Regions from separate parts of the Ewingella sp. C233 genome, predicted to be linked through region 1. Evidence: predicted binding sites of a transcription regulator. Region 1 holds the regulator's gene; each other region holds the start of a gene.
The links. Region 1 encodes CRP, which controls carbon source genes, mostly activating them, when cyclic AMP is high. Its sites were predicted from a motif close to ATGTGANNNNNNTCACAT; they were not measured.
Positions count from the first base shown of each region.

Region 2: the regulator CRP is predicted to act here: its motif matches at 2,960-2,977, upstream of deoC (deoxyribose-phosphate aldolase).
Region 3: the regulator CRP is predicted to act here: its motif matches at 2,395-2,412, upstream of mlc (sugar metabolism global transcriptional regulator Mlc).

Region 1 covers NZ_JBUZRI010000004.1:20,543-25,402, forward strand. The annotation lists gene ACZRKO_RS17720 (amidohydrolase) at 1-107, opposite strand, end outside; gene ACZRKO_RS17725 (MFS transporter) at 132-1,328, opposite strand; gene ACZRKO_RS17730 (LysR substrate-binding domain-containing protein) at 1,521-2,429, shown strand; gene ACZRKO_RS17735 (OsmC family protein) at 2,434-2,841, opposite strand; gene crp (cAMP-activated global transcriptional regulator CRP) at 3,202-3,834, shown strand; gene ACZRKO_RS17745 (YccS/YhfK family putative transporter) at 3,929-4,860, shown strand, end outside.
Region 2 covers NZ_JBUZRI010000002.1:313,478-318,337, forward strand. The annotation lists gene deoB (phosphopentomutase) at 1-399, opposite strand, end outside; gene deoA (thymidine phosphorylase) at 524-1,843, opposite strand; gene deoC (deoxyribose-phosphate aldolase) at 1,936-2,715, opposite strand; gene ACZRKO_RS13710 (TatD family hydrolase) at 3,283-4,065, opposite strand; gene ACZRKO_RS13715 (patatin-like phospholipase family protein) at 4,062-4,860, opposite strand, start outside.
Region 3 covers NZ_JBUZRI010000001.1:1,510,707-1,515,566, reverse strand. The annotation lists gene ACZRKO_RS06825 (MFS transporter) at 1-1,231, opposite strand, end outside; gene ACZRKO_RS06820 (LysR family transcriptional regulator) at 1,445-2,350, shown strand; gene mlc (sugar metabolism global transcriptional regulator Mlc) at 2,504-3,724, shown strand; gene bioD (dethiobiotin synthase) at 3,932-4,618, shown strand; gene ACZRKO_RS06805 (MDR family MFS transporter) at 4,762-4,860, shown strand, end outside.

The DNA.
Region 1 (4,860 bases):
GTCGCCTGCTCCTGAAAAGAGAGCTCAGGATGGGCATGAATGTGTCTGCGCCAGCCGATAACTTTCTGTTTAACGTCGCTCAGTAAGGTTTCAAAACACACTGTCATGATCATGTCCTCAGTCATATTCCGTTAAGCCGCATCACGCAGCAGCGCCTGGGAGCGACGGGCCAGCGGCAGGATCACCAGACCCGATACCACCATGGCCATCGCCAGAAAAATAAAGGTCGAAAAATAGCTTTGCGTCACGGTGATCAAATACCCCATCGCGATCGGTGCCACAAAGCCGCCTAACGTGCCGCCGGTGTTAATAATGCCCATCGCTGCGCCCATCACGTCCGTGGGCAGACGTTTCATCGGCAGGGTAAACACCGTCACAAAAGAAGCCATCAGGAAAATATACCCGAGGAATAAGAACAACCCTGCGGTCAGGGCCGACGTTGTGGTGTAGACCATCCAGATACAAAGTGCGCTCAGCATTGAGCTGCAAAACACCACTTTCGGCTCTTTGCCCTGCATATAGCGCCCCACCAGCCAGCCGGTTACAAGTGAAGAGATCCAGATCCCCAGACCGCCGGTCGCAACCACCAGCCCCGAGGTATCCAGCGACATACCACGCTGCTGCACCAGATATTTCGGCAACCACGCCATCAGGCCGTAGGAAGGAATGTTGATACAGAAAATAGAAACAAACAGCAGCAGCACAATCGGATTTCTCAACAATGCACGGTAACTGCTACTGGCCGACGCCGATTTCGGGGTAAGTGCCTGCGGGGGTTTTGGCACAAAAATCACGATACACAGGGCGATAACAAACGCCATAATTCCCAGCACCGAGAACGAGCCGCGCCAGCCAAGGGAATCCAGACTGTAGACCGCAATCAGCGGTCCGGCGGTCATCGCCAGACCGGCCGAAGAGAGCAAAATAGATTGCGCGAACGTGCGCTGCTCAAGGGGGAAGTTCGCCACCACCGCTTTCGCGCAGGACGTGGGATATCCCGAATGGCCGACGCCGGCCAGAAAGCGGAAAGCCACCAGCAGACCGAATCCGAACCCCAGCAAACCAAAGCACAGCGCGAAACCGCCGAGCATAAATAGCGACAGGATCAGCACCTTTTTGAACCCGACCCGATCGTTGAGCCAACCGGCAGGGATCTGAAACAGGGAGTAGGCGAGGAAAAACACACCGGTAATGTAGCCAAGTTGCTCAGGTTTAAGATTAAATTCTTTTTCTATTGGCAACAGCGCAAAGCCAATGACGGTTTTATCGATATAAACCACCGCGTAACCGACGAACAGCAAAAAAATCATCAGGGAACGACTTTTCATAGCGGATATCCCTTTCTGTTATCACCCGTTCAGTTTTATCCACTGCCGGACGAAGGCCAAAGTGCGACGCACATCACTTATTTGTTTAATTACAAAGAGTTATTTATAGCCAAATCACGCTATCAGCTTTACAGCCCTGCCATAAGATGTAATTTTCAGACAGGTGATACTTTTTACTGATAGGGGTGAGAGATGCGGTATTTGCCAAAATTGCAGCAATTGAAGGTTTTCCAGCAGGTTATCCGCAGCGGCAGTATTCGTGGCGCCGCACGCGCCATGAGTCTCTCCCAACCCGCGGTAAGCCGTGCGCTGCGCGAGCTTGAACACACCCTCGACACCCAGTTGGTACTGCGTGGCAATGAAGGACTGACCCTGACAGCGACCGGACGAGCTTTTGCGCAGCGTATGCAGTTTATTCTTGAAGAACTCGAGCGGGCCGCCGATGAAATCCAGCAGATGAATCAGTACACGCAGGGTTCCGTCGCCATTGGCTGCTCTTCGCTTATTGCGATGACGGTTTTCCCGGCCCTGGCCGATGAGTTCAAGGGCGCCTTTCCGCAGGCCAAAATGCTGATTAAAGAGGGGCAACTCTCGACGCTGCTACCCGCGCTGCGCGAAGGCCGGCTGGATTTTGCCGTGGGAACGATTGGTCCAGGGCTGCCGCTGGAGGATTTGGTGCGCGAGCCGTTGTTCAGCGCGTCGTTTGGCATTATTGCACGGCGCGGACATCCGCTGGAGAACGCCACAACGCTGGAGGCGTTGCAGAATGCACGCTGGGTGCTGCCCGAAACGGACATGGGTTATTACCAGCAGCTTCAGCTGTCGATGGGGACGTTTTACCATCAGTCGGCGGAAATGCCAGTGCGCACCGACTCTGTGGTCTGCGGGCTGAATCTGGTATTGCAGTCGGATTACCTGACCATTGTGGCGCGGGCGATGGGAGCGCCGTTCGGATTAGAGGGCAAATTGCATCTGCTGCCGATCGATAGCCTGCCGCAGGCGGAATACTGCGTACTCTATTCGCAAAAATCGCCGCTAACCTTTGCGGCGCGACGATTTCTGGATTTACTGCGGGCCCATTGTCTGGCTTATCGCTGGTAAAGCCTTATTCCGGTTCCACTACTTCAAAACTGTGCGTTATCGATGCGGCTTTCCCCAGCATCAGAGAAACCGAGCAATATTTTTCAGCAGAAAGCGCCACCGCGCGCTCGACGACTTTGTCGGACAAGTTCTTGCCAGTCACAATAAAGTGCAGGTTGATGTGCGTGAACAGACGCGGCGCTTCTTCACGGCGTTCGGACGTCAGCTTCACTTCGCAGTTCTGCACATCGTTGCGGCCTTTTTGCAAAATAGAGACGACGTCGATAGCGCTGCAACCGCCTGCCGACATCAGCAACATTTCCATCGGACTTGGGGCTTTATCGCCCGCATTGCCGTCCATCAAAATCTGGTGACCTGACGCAGATTCACCCAAAAACGTCAGTCCTTCAACCCATTTTACCCGTGCCTGCATGTGCCTTACTCCTGGTATAAATATTCAGCCAAATTTATCTCAGACTACCCTTTTAGGCAAAAACCGGCAACGTAACCCGATCCCCATCATGCTGAAGCGAGACAACAGAAGACACCCGCGCAAACCTGTGCTACAAACGAAGCCGATACACACTTTTCAGTAAATTGCGGTGATGGGTTTGTGGTTTTCACATGAAACCACGGTGCTAACAACAATAATAACGCTGTTTCACTCCGACTCCCGCTTGCAGCATTACTGGACAGTTCTTATGCTAAAAGGGCGCGTACTTTTTAAGACGCCGTACAGGGAACTCTGAGCCCTGTGATTTTGGGCAGCGATAACAACAGAGGATAATAGCTAATGGTTCTCGGCAAGCCACAAACAGACCCTACTCTCGAATGGTTCCTGTCTCACTGTCATATACATAAGTATCCTTCCAAAAGTACGCTGATTCACCAAGGTGAAAAAGCCGAAACGCTTTACTACATCGTGAAAGGGTCGGTTGCCGTCCTGATTAAAGATGAAGAAGGCAAAGAGATGATACTTTCCTACCTGAACCAAGGTGACTTCATCGGCGAGCTGGGACTCTTCGAAGAAGGGCAGGAACGTAGTGCATGGGTTCGTGCTAAATCTGCCTGTGAAGTGGCTGAAATTTCTTATAAAAAATTCCGCCAGTTGATTCAGGTTAATCCGGACATTCTGATGCGCCTTTCCGCTCAGATGGCGACACGCTTGCAAGTGACTTCAGAGAAAGTGGGTAACCTCGCCTTCCTCGACGTGACGGGCCGTATCGCGCAAACCTTGCTGAATCTGGCAAAACAACCGGATGCGATGACCCATCCGGATGGTATGCAGATCAAAATCACCCGTCAGGAAATTGGTCAAATCGTCGGTTGTTCACGCGAGACGGTGGGTCGCATTCTCAAAATGCTGGAAGATCAGAGCCTGATCTCCGCACACGGTAAAACGATTGTCGTTTACGGCACCCGTTAATTCCCTGAAAAACGGCGCGGCAGGCAACTGTCGCGCCGTTTTTATTGGGAAATAGGGATACAACACAGTGATAGCGCGGCTGAAGAAGCAACGCATGACGTTATGGCGTCGTTTTTTTTACCATCCCGAAGTCAACTATGCCCTGCGCCAGACGCTGGTGCTGTCTATTCCTGTGGCGATTGGCTGGATGCTCGGTCAGTTGCAAATGGGACTCTTATTTTCTCTGGTCCCCGCCTGCTGCAATATCTCCGGCCTTGATACCCCGCATAAGCGCTTTTTCAAACGCCTGATCGTGGGGGGCTCTCTCTTTGCTTTCAGCAGCCTGATGCTGCAACTGATGCTGGTGAACTGGCACGTTCCGCTCCCGCTTATCATGCTGTCGTTCGCGCTGGTGCTTGGCGTGACGGGTGAAATCAGCCCGCTGCACGCCCGTTTGCTGCCCGGTGCACTGGTCGCCACCATCTTCACACTCAGCATGGCAGGCGTGGTGCCTGTCTGGCATGCGCCCCTGTTGTATATCGTCGGTACCGCCTGGTACGGGCTGTTTAACTGGGCGTGGTTCCGGCTGTCAGAAGAGCAGCCGATGCGCGAAAGCCTCAGCCAGCTCTATCTGCAACTGGCGGATTATTTCGAAGCTAAATATAGCCTGCTGACCCAGCACACCGATCCCGAAACCGCGCTGCCGCCGCTGCTTAAGCGCCAGCAGCAGGTCATCGATCTGATCGCCCTGCTCTATCAACAACTGCACATGTTGCCCAATAACGGCCACCATCATCAGCACAAACGGCTATTCCAGCGTTTTCAGGTCGCACTGGATTTACAAGAGCACATTACCGTCAGCCTGCATCTGCCAGAAGAAGTCCAAAAACTGGTGGAAGAGAGCCACGCCGAAGCCGTGATCCGCCGTAACGCCCAGGTGATTGCCGCCCGTCTGCGGGTAATTGCCGACGACATTCTTTATCACCGGCGTTCTGAACGCTTCACCATGGCGAATGAGCTGGCCGCGCTGGAAAAAATCGCCTCACG
Region 2 (4,860 bases), on a different contig from region 1:
TACCAGGATGTCGAGCAGTTCCTGCGGGAAGCTGTTAGTAGTGTCGCTGAAGTAACCCCAGTCAAACAGCACAGGTACACCGGCAATTTCCCAGTGGCCTGACGGCGTGTCTTTACCGGAAGAGAGTTCACTGGCGTAAGCATAAGCGCCAGTGATTTCTGAGTTGCCGTCCATCCCCTCAGGGATTTTACCGGTGGACTCTTCTGCCGCTTTCGCCAGGCCCAGACGGGTAAGGTTAGGCAGATTCAGCGGACCCTGACGGCCTACGTTGGCCTCGCCACGGGCGCAGGCGGCAGCAATATGTCCCAGTGTGTCAGAACCTGCATCACCGAATTTTTCAGCATCTTCACTGGCACCAATACCAAATGAGTCCAATACCATGATAAACGTACGTTTCATCTTGCACTCCTACGCTTGGTTATTCGTTGCGTGCATCGGTCAGAGGCCGACACACTGATCATATTGATTTGGGGGCATCATGAATCTTTTTCAACCCCCTTTTCTTTTGTTTATTGAGGCAGAGTTAGTTGATGCGGCGGTAGACCACCGGCGTACTTTCCGGCGCTTTGTCACTCAGTATCACCGCGCTGCGCACTTCTTCAGCCGCCTGCTGCCACGCTTCTTCGCTGTTGGCGTGGATCATCGCCAGCGGCTGTTGGGTGTCGACTTTCTGGCCAAGCTGCGCCATGTGCGTCAACCCTACGCTGTAGTCGATAGCATCCGTTGCCCGACGACGACCGCCGCCCAGTGAGACCACCGCCATACCGAGCGCACGGGTATCCATTGCACTGACGATACCGGCTTTCTCGGAGTAAACCGGCTTGCTCAGTGTCGCCTGCGGCAGGTAGCTGTCGTAGCGTTCCATAAAGTCGGTCGGCCCTTTCTGCGCCGCAATCATACGGCCGAAGATTTCTGCCGCTTTGCCGTTGTCGAGAACAGCCTGCAACTGACGGCGGGCGTCGGCATCGTCTTTCGCCAGGTTGCCGGAAATTAGCATCTCGACGCACAGCGCCAGCGTCACTTCCAGCAGACGTGGATTACGGTATTCACCGGTCAGGAAGCGCACCGCTTCGCGCACTTCAACCGCGTTACCGGCGCTGGACGCCAGCACCTGGTTCATGTCGGTCAGCAGCGCGGTGGTTTTGCAACCCGCGCCGTTGGCAACATCAACGATGGCCTGTGCCAGATCCTGCGACAACTGATAGGTCGGCATGAATGCGCCGGAGCCGACTTTTACGTCCATCACTAACGCATCAAGGCCTTCAGCCAGTTTTTTGGCGAGGATAGAGGCGGTGATCAGCGGAATAGAGTCTACGGTCGCGGTAATGTCGCGGGTCGCGTAGAAGCGTTTATCCGCCGGAGCCAGCGAGCTGGTCTGGCCGATGATCGCCACGCCAACATCCTGAATGATGCTGCGGAAACGATTGTCGTCCGGGAAGATATCAAAGCCCGGAATGGCTTCCAGTTTGTCCAGCGTGCCGCCGGTATGGCCCAGGCCACGCCCGGAGATCATCGGCACATAACCGCCGCAGGCGGCGACCATCGGGCCAAGCATCAGGGAGGTCACATCACCCACGCCGCCGGTGGAATGTTTATCCACGATCGGGCCGTTGAGGTTAAGGCTTTTCCAGTTAAGGACCGTGCCGGAATCGCGCATCGCCATGGTCAGCGCCACGCGTTCTTTCATGTTCATGTCATTGAAGTAGATGGTCATCGCTAATGCGGCGATCTGACCTTCGGAAACCTGGCTATCACGAATACCATTGATGAAAAAGCGAATCTCTTCTTCGCTTAAAGGCTGTCCGTCACGTTTTTTACGAATAATTTCTTGGGCGAGAAACACGGAGTGCTCCTTTATGACTAGGCATGTAGGGGGAGTTACTGATGTTCTGTTGCTGTGGGTTCAGCAAGCTGAACCCACTCAGGCATTAACGATCAGTAGCTGCTGGTAGACTTTTGGTCAGCGTGGCCAAGCGTTGTCAGCAGGCTTGCCAACAGGCTTGAAGCACCGAAACGGAAGTGGCGCGCATCGGCCCATTCGCGGCCCAGCAGGCGGTCAGCCAGTGCCAGATATTGCGCGGCATCTTCAGCGGTTTTTACGCCACCGGCAGGTTTGAAGCCAACGTCTTTGCCCACACCCATTTCAGCGATGACGCTCATCATCAGCTCAGCGCTGTGCAGTGTGGCGTTTTCAGGCACTTTACCGGTTGAGGTTTTGATGAAATCAGCGCCTGCTTTGATAGCAATTTCGGATGCTTTGCGGATCAAGGAATCCTGTTTCAGTTCACCGGTTTCGATGATCACTTTCAGCAGTACGTTGGCTGCAGCACAGGCTTCTTTACACTGTTTAACCAGCTCGAAACCGACCTGATCATTACCGGCGATCAGCGCACGGTATGGAAACACCACGTCAACTTCATCTGCGCCATAGGCAATCGCAGCGCGGGTTTCAGCCACGGCAATATCGATATCATCGTTGCCATGTGGGAAGTTAGTGACGGTAGCGATACGGATGTCCAGCGTGCCCTGCTCGCGCAGTGCTTTACGGGCAACAGGAATGAAACGCGGATAAATGCAGATAGCAGCAGTGTTGCCGGCCGGGCTTTTTGCCTGATGACACAGTGCGATCACTTTTGCGTCAGTGTCGTCGTCATTCAGGGTCGTTAAGTCCATCAGGTTCAGCGCACGTTGTGCTGCGGCGGTTAAATCGGTCATAAAACTCTCCAACAATTTTCAATTCCAGCGACCAGCCAGAACTGAGCATACAGTCATGAATTCTTTACGAGCCTGAAGGCATCCACAGAATTCTGCACGGTTGGCGAGCGGACTTGGTTCCATGAAGATAGCGTGCGAAAACGGGATAAAACATTTTCGCTGGCAATTGAGATCCTTCTCACCGCGCTTGGATTGGCATCAGCCAATTCGTTGTGACTATTTGAACACGTCACATCAGGTTGCTGTGTGCAGTATTTCACACATTATGAAAACCCATTGCAACGTTACTTGGTGAAATGAGACCACCATCACACAACACCGGTTCTATGCTCAGAATTTGGCCTGAATAAAGAGTGTATACCCGTTTCATGACAACAGGAGACGAGCAGCTCACTCTGTGGCTACCGACCGGTAGTCACGAAATGAATGTTATAATAATAACATTCCCAAAGGAAGCAATAACGGAAAACAAACTTACAAATCGCCGTTCAGGGGATGAGCGAACAAGATAAATGTTATTTAAATAACAAAATAAATTTTACGCGGATGTGAGATAAGCGGAAGTAGTCAGACAGGCAGGGTAAAAACGCGGCGGGTGTTGTCGAGCAACGCCTCGGCAATCTGCTCCGGGGGTTCGCTGCGCAGCTCACACAGAACGTTAAAGACCGACTCTGCACGTTCCGGCCGGTTTGGCTGCCCCTGAAAACCTAGCAAAGGCATATCCGGCGCATCAGTTTCCAGTAGCAGAGAAGAGAGAGGAAGTTGCGCCATCACGTTGCGGGTTTTCTGCGCCCGCTCGTAGCTGATGGTACCGCCGACGCCGATCGCAAAACCCAGTTTCACAAACGCCAGTGCCTGCGACAGACTGCCGGCAAAACCATGAACCACACCCGTTGCCGGAAGCTGAGCCTGACGCAGCATCGCCGCGAGCTGATCGTGACTGCGGCGTGAATGCAGGATCACCGGCAGATTCTCCCGCTTCGCCAGCGCGAACTGCGCTTTCAGTAGCCGTTGCTGGCGTTCAAACTGCGGCTGCTCCAGATACAGATCCAGACCGATCTCCCCCACCGCCACCAGTTTGGTGTCCCGGTTGGAGAGCCATGAGTCGAGTAACTCAAGATCAGCATCTTTATGCTGAGCAACGTATATCGGGTGCAGCCCAAGTGCGGCAAAAATCTGCGGATGTTTTTTTGCCAGCTTCAGCACGCCCTGGAAACGGTCGGCAGTCACCGACGGGACGATTACCTGACACACACCGGCCGCCTCCGCCAGTTGCAGACTTTCCTTTTCAGCGCCGGTAAACGGAGGGAAATCGAAATGGCAGTGCGTATCGATCAGGTGAAAACTCACAGGTTTTCGCCTTCGTTATAGCTGCTCTCTTCATTGTGCGGCAATTCGTTGTGAGCGGCGTGTTGGATGTCATCATAAAATGCGCTGGCTGCCGGACGCACCATGCCGCCGTCAGCTACCATATCGGTGAGCACGGCAGGATCAAGAATGATCTGCCCGACACTGCTTACCGCAGCGGCGATCGGAATGATATTGTCCGGATTCGCCTCCGGGACCACCACGCGCTTCGGCCGGGTTTTACGCGGCGTGATAAAGGGCATTGGACGCTCGTTCTCACGGGGAATAAACCAGTGCGAGGCCGCCGACAGGAAATAGCGAGCGCAGCGGCGACCGAGGTGATAATCCTGATTCAGCGCCGGTAAACGGCTGCCCAACGCATGGCTGGCCAGCGGCTTCGGCGGGAAAATTTCAAAGATGCGCAGATCGCCCGGCGGGTTCTCGATGAACTGCTGAATGCGGTGATAGCTACTTTCGTGATGCTGCATCATGCGCACCAGCTGTTGCAGGCTGCTTTCGCTCAGCCACTGCTCCATGCGCTTCATCCACTGCGGCGTGTAGAACATCGCCGACGGTACGGTACGGATGACAACAATGGTATCCGCGCCACGTCGGTAAGCTTCTTCAACCGGAATAGCGTCGCTGATGCCGCCGTCCTGATAGCTGATACCGTCAAGATCCACACCCATGCGGTAGAAACCAGGAATGGCACTGGACGCTTTAATCACCGGCAGCCAGTTTTCGCGCGTCGGCGCAAAATAGTTAGCGGTGTAATCATCGCTGCGGCAGGCGCACATC
Region 3 (4,860 bases), on a different contig from region 1:
GGCGGCCTTCCGCTAGGCGCATTAAGCGGTAACCTACAATAATCGCCACAATCAGCATAAGACTGATGAACGCGGTGATGCCGTACCAGCCAAAACTGTTCCAGAAATAACCGCCCAGCGTCCCGGCCACGCTGGAACCGGCATAGTAGGAGAATAAATAGAGCGAGGAGGCCTGTCCTTTGGCCCTGCGGGCGCGGCGGCCAATCCAGCCGCTGGCGACCGAGTGCGCGGCAAAGAAACCACCGGTCACTAACACCATGCCGATGAAAATTGCCCAGATAGGGGAAAATGCGGTGATCAGGATCCCGACCAGCATCAGTGCCGCAGAGCCTATCAGCACAGGCCCGCGCCCATAGACGCCTGTCAGCGCACCGGCTTTCGGCGAACTGTAGGTGCCCATCAGATAGACCACAGAAATGACGCCGACCACCGCCTGGCTGAGATGATAAGGCGAACTGAGCAACCGGTAGCCGATGTAGTTAAACATGGTGACAAAGCTGCCCATCAGCAGAAAACCTTCGGCAAACAGCATCGGCAGGCCGGTGTCGCGCCAGTGCAGCGTAAAGTTAATCAGCATTTTCCGTGGTTTCAGTGAGCTGGCGCGAAAGTGTTTTGACGCCGGTAAAATGCGCCAGAACATAATGGCCGCAGCCAGCGCAAACAGCCCGACCACCGCAACGGCAATGCGCCATGAGAAGAAATCTGTCAGCACGCCGCTGACCAGACGTCCGCTCATGCCACCGATTGAATTACCGCTGATATACAGGCCCATTGAGAAGGCCACGACGCTTGGGTGGATCTCTTCGCTCAAATAGGTCATGGCCACCGCAGCCACGCCACTCAGTGACAGCCCGATCAAGGCCCGCATCAGTAAAATGGCGTTCCAGCTCTGCATAAAGGCGCAAATCAGCGTACAAGCGGCCGCCAGCATCAGCGCCACAACCATCACCGACTTGCGGCCCACGGCGTCAGAAACCGGCCCGGTAAACAGCAAACCCATTGCCATCAGCCCGGTCGATAACGACAGCGACAGGCTGCTGGTTGCCGGTGACACGCCGAAATCGTGTGAGAGCACCGGCAAAATAGGCTGCACACAATAGAGCAGGGCGAAGGTTGCCAGACCGGCGGAGAACAGCGCCAGCGTCACCCGGATAAACTGCGGCGTACCGCGTTTAATAAAGGGTGTTTTTGATAACGGGGATAACGCAGATGAGGGCGAGTCGGGGGTTATTTCGTCATCGTTGACCGAACTCCCCTGACTGACAGAAGAATGGCTGAGATCTGAAGCGGCAGATTTACGCCCGGTGGTGTTCACTGAAGATCCTTAGCGGAAGCATTTCATACAACTAAATTTAAAATGTATGAAAATTTTATCAGGGCGACTTATTTTGTCTAATATATTAATCTCTGTGAAACAATACATTTGAGATATCAATCAGCCGCCATGAACTATGTCGAACTGCGCCATCTACGCTACTTTATTGCCGTTGCCGATGAGCTACATTTCGGCCGTGCGGCGCAGAGACTCCATATTTCGCAACCGCCGCTGAGCCAGCAGATTCAGGCGCTGGAAGCCCATATTGGCGCTCAGCTGTTTAACCGTAACAACCGTAATGTGAGTCTGACGCAGGCCGGTGAAAGTTTTCTTAAAGAGGCGCGACAAATTATTGGGCGTGTGAATGATGCATCATTGCAGGCGGCTAAAATCCACCGCGGTGAGGCGGGGAATCTGACGCTCGGTCTCACTTCATCAGCCCCTTTTCTGCGCCGCGTGCAGCGGACCATTCAGCGTTTTCATCTGCTGTACCCTGAAGTGAATATCCGCATCGAAGAGATGAACAGCACCCAGCAAATTGAACCGCTGCTGGAGGGGCGCATTGATCTGGGCGTAATGCGAAATCGCCTGTTGCCCGATACTTTGCATCACCAACTGCTGCTGTCAGAGCCTCTGGTAGCCGTAGTCCATGAAGACAACCCGCTGGTGAATTTGCCGGAAGGGGAGCTGACTTTCCATCATCTGGCGGACCAGCCGTTTGTGTTCTTCTCCAAAGACGCCGGAACTTCCCTGTATGACGATATCCGCACGCTGCTGAGTTCGCAGGGGATCACGCCGTTTATTACCCAGGAAGTCGGCGAACCGCTGACTATCATCGGGCTGGTGTCAGCCGGCCTCGGTGTCTCGATTTTACCAGCGTCCTACTTACGGATTCAGGTTGATGGTGTGCGCTATTTACGTTTTGGAAAACAGCTGGGGACCACGCAAGTTTGGATGGTGAATCACCGCTATCGCCCGGTTAGTGCTCCGGCTAACGCTTTTATGAAGTTAATGATGCAGGACGAACAGCCCTGAGAACGCTGTTTTTCCAGTCAATTCCTATCAGGTTTCAGGCCAATATGTGCACCGAATCACATAACGAATCAAATAGTTGACGGCATATGGCAAAAACCTCAACATACCCATTAATCTTTATTTTGAAGCGCGAAAAATAACGGAGTTTCTGCTGTGAACCCTGATGGGCAACCCGGACATATTGATCAAATCAAGCAAACCAATGTCGGTGCCGTGTACCGGCTGATAGATCAGTTTGGGCCAGTTTCGCGTATTGAGCTGTCAAAAAAGGCGCAGCTTGCTCCCGCCAGCATTACCAAAATTGTCCGCGAATTATTGCAGGCGCATCTGGTTCAGGAAACGGAGTTTCAGGAGCCCGGCAGCCGTGGTCGCCCGGCCATTGGTCTGGTGCTGGATACCGACGCCTGGCACTATCTCTCTGCACGCATCAACCAGGGTTTTATTACCCTCGGATTGCGTGATCTGAGCAGTAAACTGGTGGTGGAAGATGTGTTGCCGCTTCCCGCCCATGCTGAATTGCCGCTGCTTGAGCGCATTATCGGCGAAATTGACCAGTTTTTTATCCGTTATCAGAGCAAACTTGAGCGCCTTACGGCCATTGCCATTACGTTGCCGGGCATGATTAACGCCCGCGCCGGGGTGGTACACCGTATGCCGTTTTATGATGACGTCAATGAAATGCCGCTCGGCAGCACCTTAGAAGCACATACCGGTTTACCGGTCTTTGTGCAGCATGACATTGGCGCCTGGACCATGGCAGAAGCGCTTTACGGCGCCTCGCGTGGTTGTAAAAACGTGATTCAGGTCGTGATCGACCACAACGTCGGCGCCGGGGTGATCACCGGCGGGCGTGTCCTGCACGGGGGCAGCAGCAGCGTGGTGGAAATTGGTCATACTCAGGTGGACCCTTACGGCAAGCGCTGTTACTGCGGTAACCACGGCTGTCTGGAAACCGTGGCGAGTACCGACAACATTCTGGAACTGGTGCGCCAGCGGCTATCAACCGCTGTCGGGTCAAGTTTGCAGGGCATTCCACTGACCATTGAGGCGGTATGTGATGCCGCCAACCGTGGCGATCAACTGGCCCGCGATGTGATAATCAGCGTCGGCCACAGCGTGGGTCGGATACTGGCGATCATGGTCAATTTATTCAATCCTGAAAAAGTGCTGATTGGCTCACCGCTTAATTTTGCCAAAGAGATCCTGCATCCGGCAATTATGTCCTGCATTCAGCAACAATCGCTGCCGTCTTACAGTGAAAATATCAAACTGGAGTCGACAGAGTTTTATAACAAAGGAACCATGCCGGGCGCTGCCTTAGTCAAAGACGCGCTGTATAATGGCTCTTTGTTAATTAAGTTATTACAGGGTTAATTATTGCCCTGAATTAACAAAAGTAATTTATATTAAAAGTAATAGACGTCCTATTTTGTCAATTATCCCCGTCAGTGACCAAAACATTGCGCTAACGCAAATCGTTCTCGAATCCAATCGCCTAGACTTTCAACCTGTCACTCAGTCTCAGACCCAACGTCGGGGACAATTTTTAGTCAAGCGGAGAGATCCCGGAGCCTGAATTCCATGTTAACGCACTTTTTCGTCACGGGTACGGATGCTCGTGTAGGTAAAACCATCGTGACTCGCGCTTTGCTTCAGGCAATGGCAGCGCAAGGCAAATGCGCATTGGGTTATAAACCTGTCGCAACAGGAAGCCAGGAGTTGGCAGACGGTATCCGAAATAAAGATGCGGTGACGCTGCAAAACTCATCATCTATTTCTTATCCTTTTGAAAAAATAACGCCATTAGCATTATTAAATGAAGATATTTTTGTCAGCGATACTCCTGCCAATATTTTCGAAATAATGACGGCAGGCCTGAAATTTATGCGTGAGGGCGGGGATGCGGTGGTGATTGAAGGCTGTGATGGCTGGAGAACGTTAATCACACCACAGCGTTTTTATTCCGACTGGGTTCGTCAGCAAAATATACCGGTTATTCTGGTCGTAGGTATTCAGGAAGGTTGCGTGAGCCATGCACTATTAAGCGCTCAGGCTATTATTGCCGATGGTTTACCGTTGGCGGGGTGGGTCGCGAATCGTATTAATCCATGCCTGTCCCATTATCAGGAAACCATTGATGCCATTGGATGCAATATTCCTGCGCCTTTACTGGGCGAAATCCCCTATTTACCGCGTGCGGAATCCCGCGATATGGCGAAATATATCGACTTGTCACTGCTGCATATCAACAGTGAGCAGTCTGCTTAAGTTGTAACTCGTCATTTTTGACGATAAGAATCTTCAGGGCTCTGCATGCAGAGCCTTTTTATTGCCTCATTTCTTCTGCTTTTCTCCGGCGCTGGTATACTCAAAAAATCCTCCTAAACCACGACAGCCGACGCCTGGATGCAATGAATCAGACTCACGCGCAATCTCCCGTACCCCTTAAACACCGTCCTCTCATTCTTATGGCCTGCATGTTGTCGATGTTCATGGCGGCAGTGGAAGTC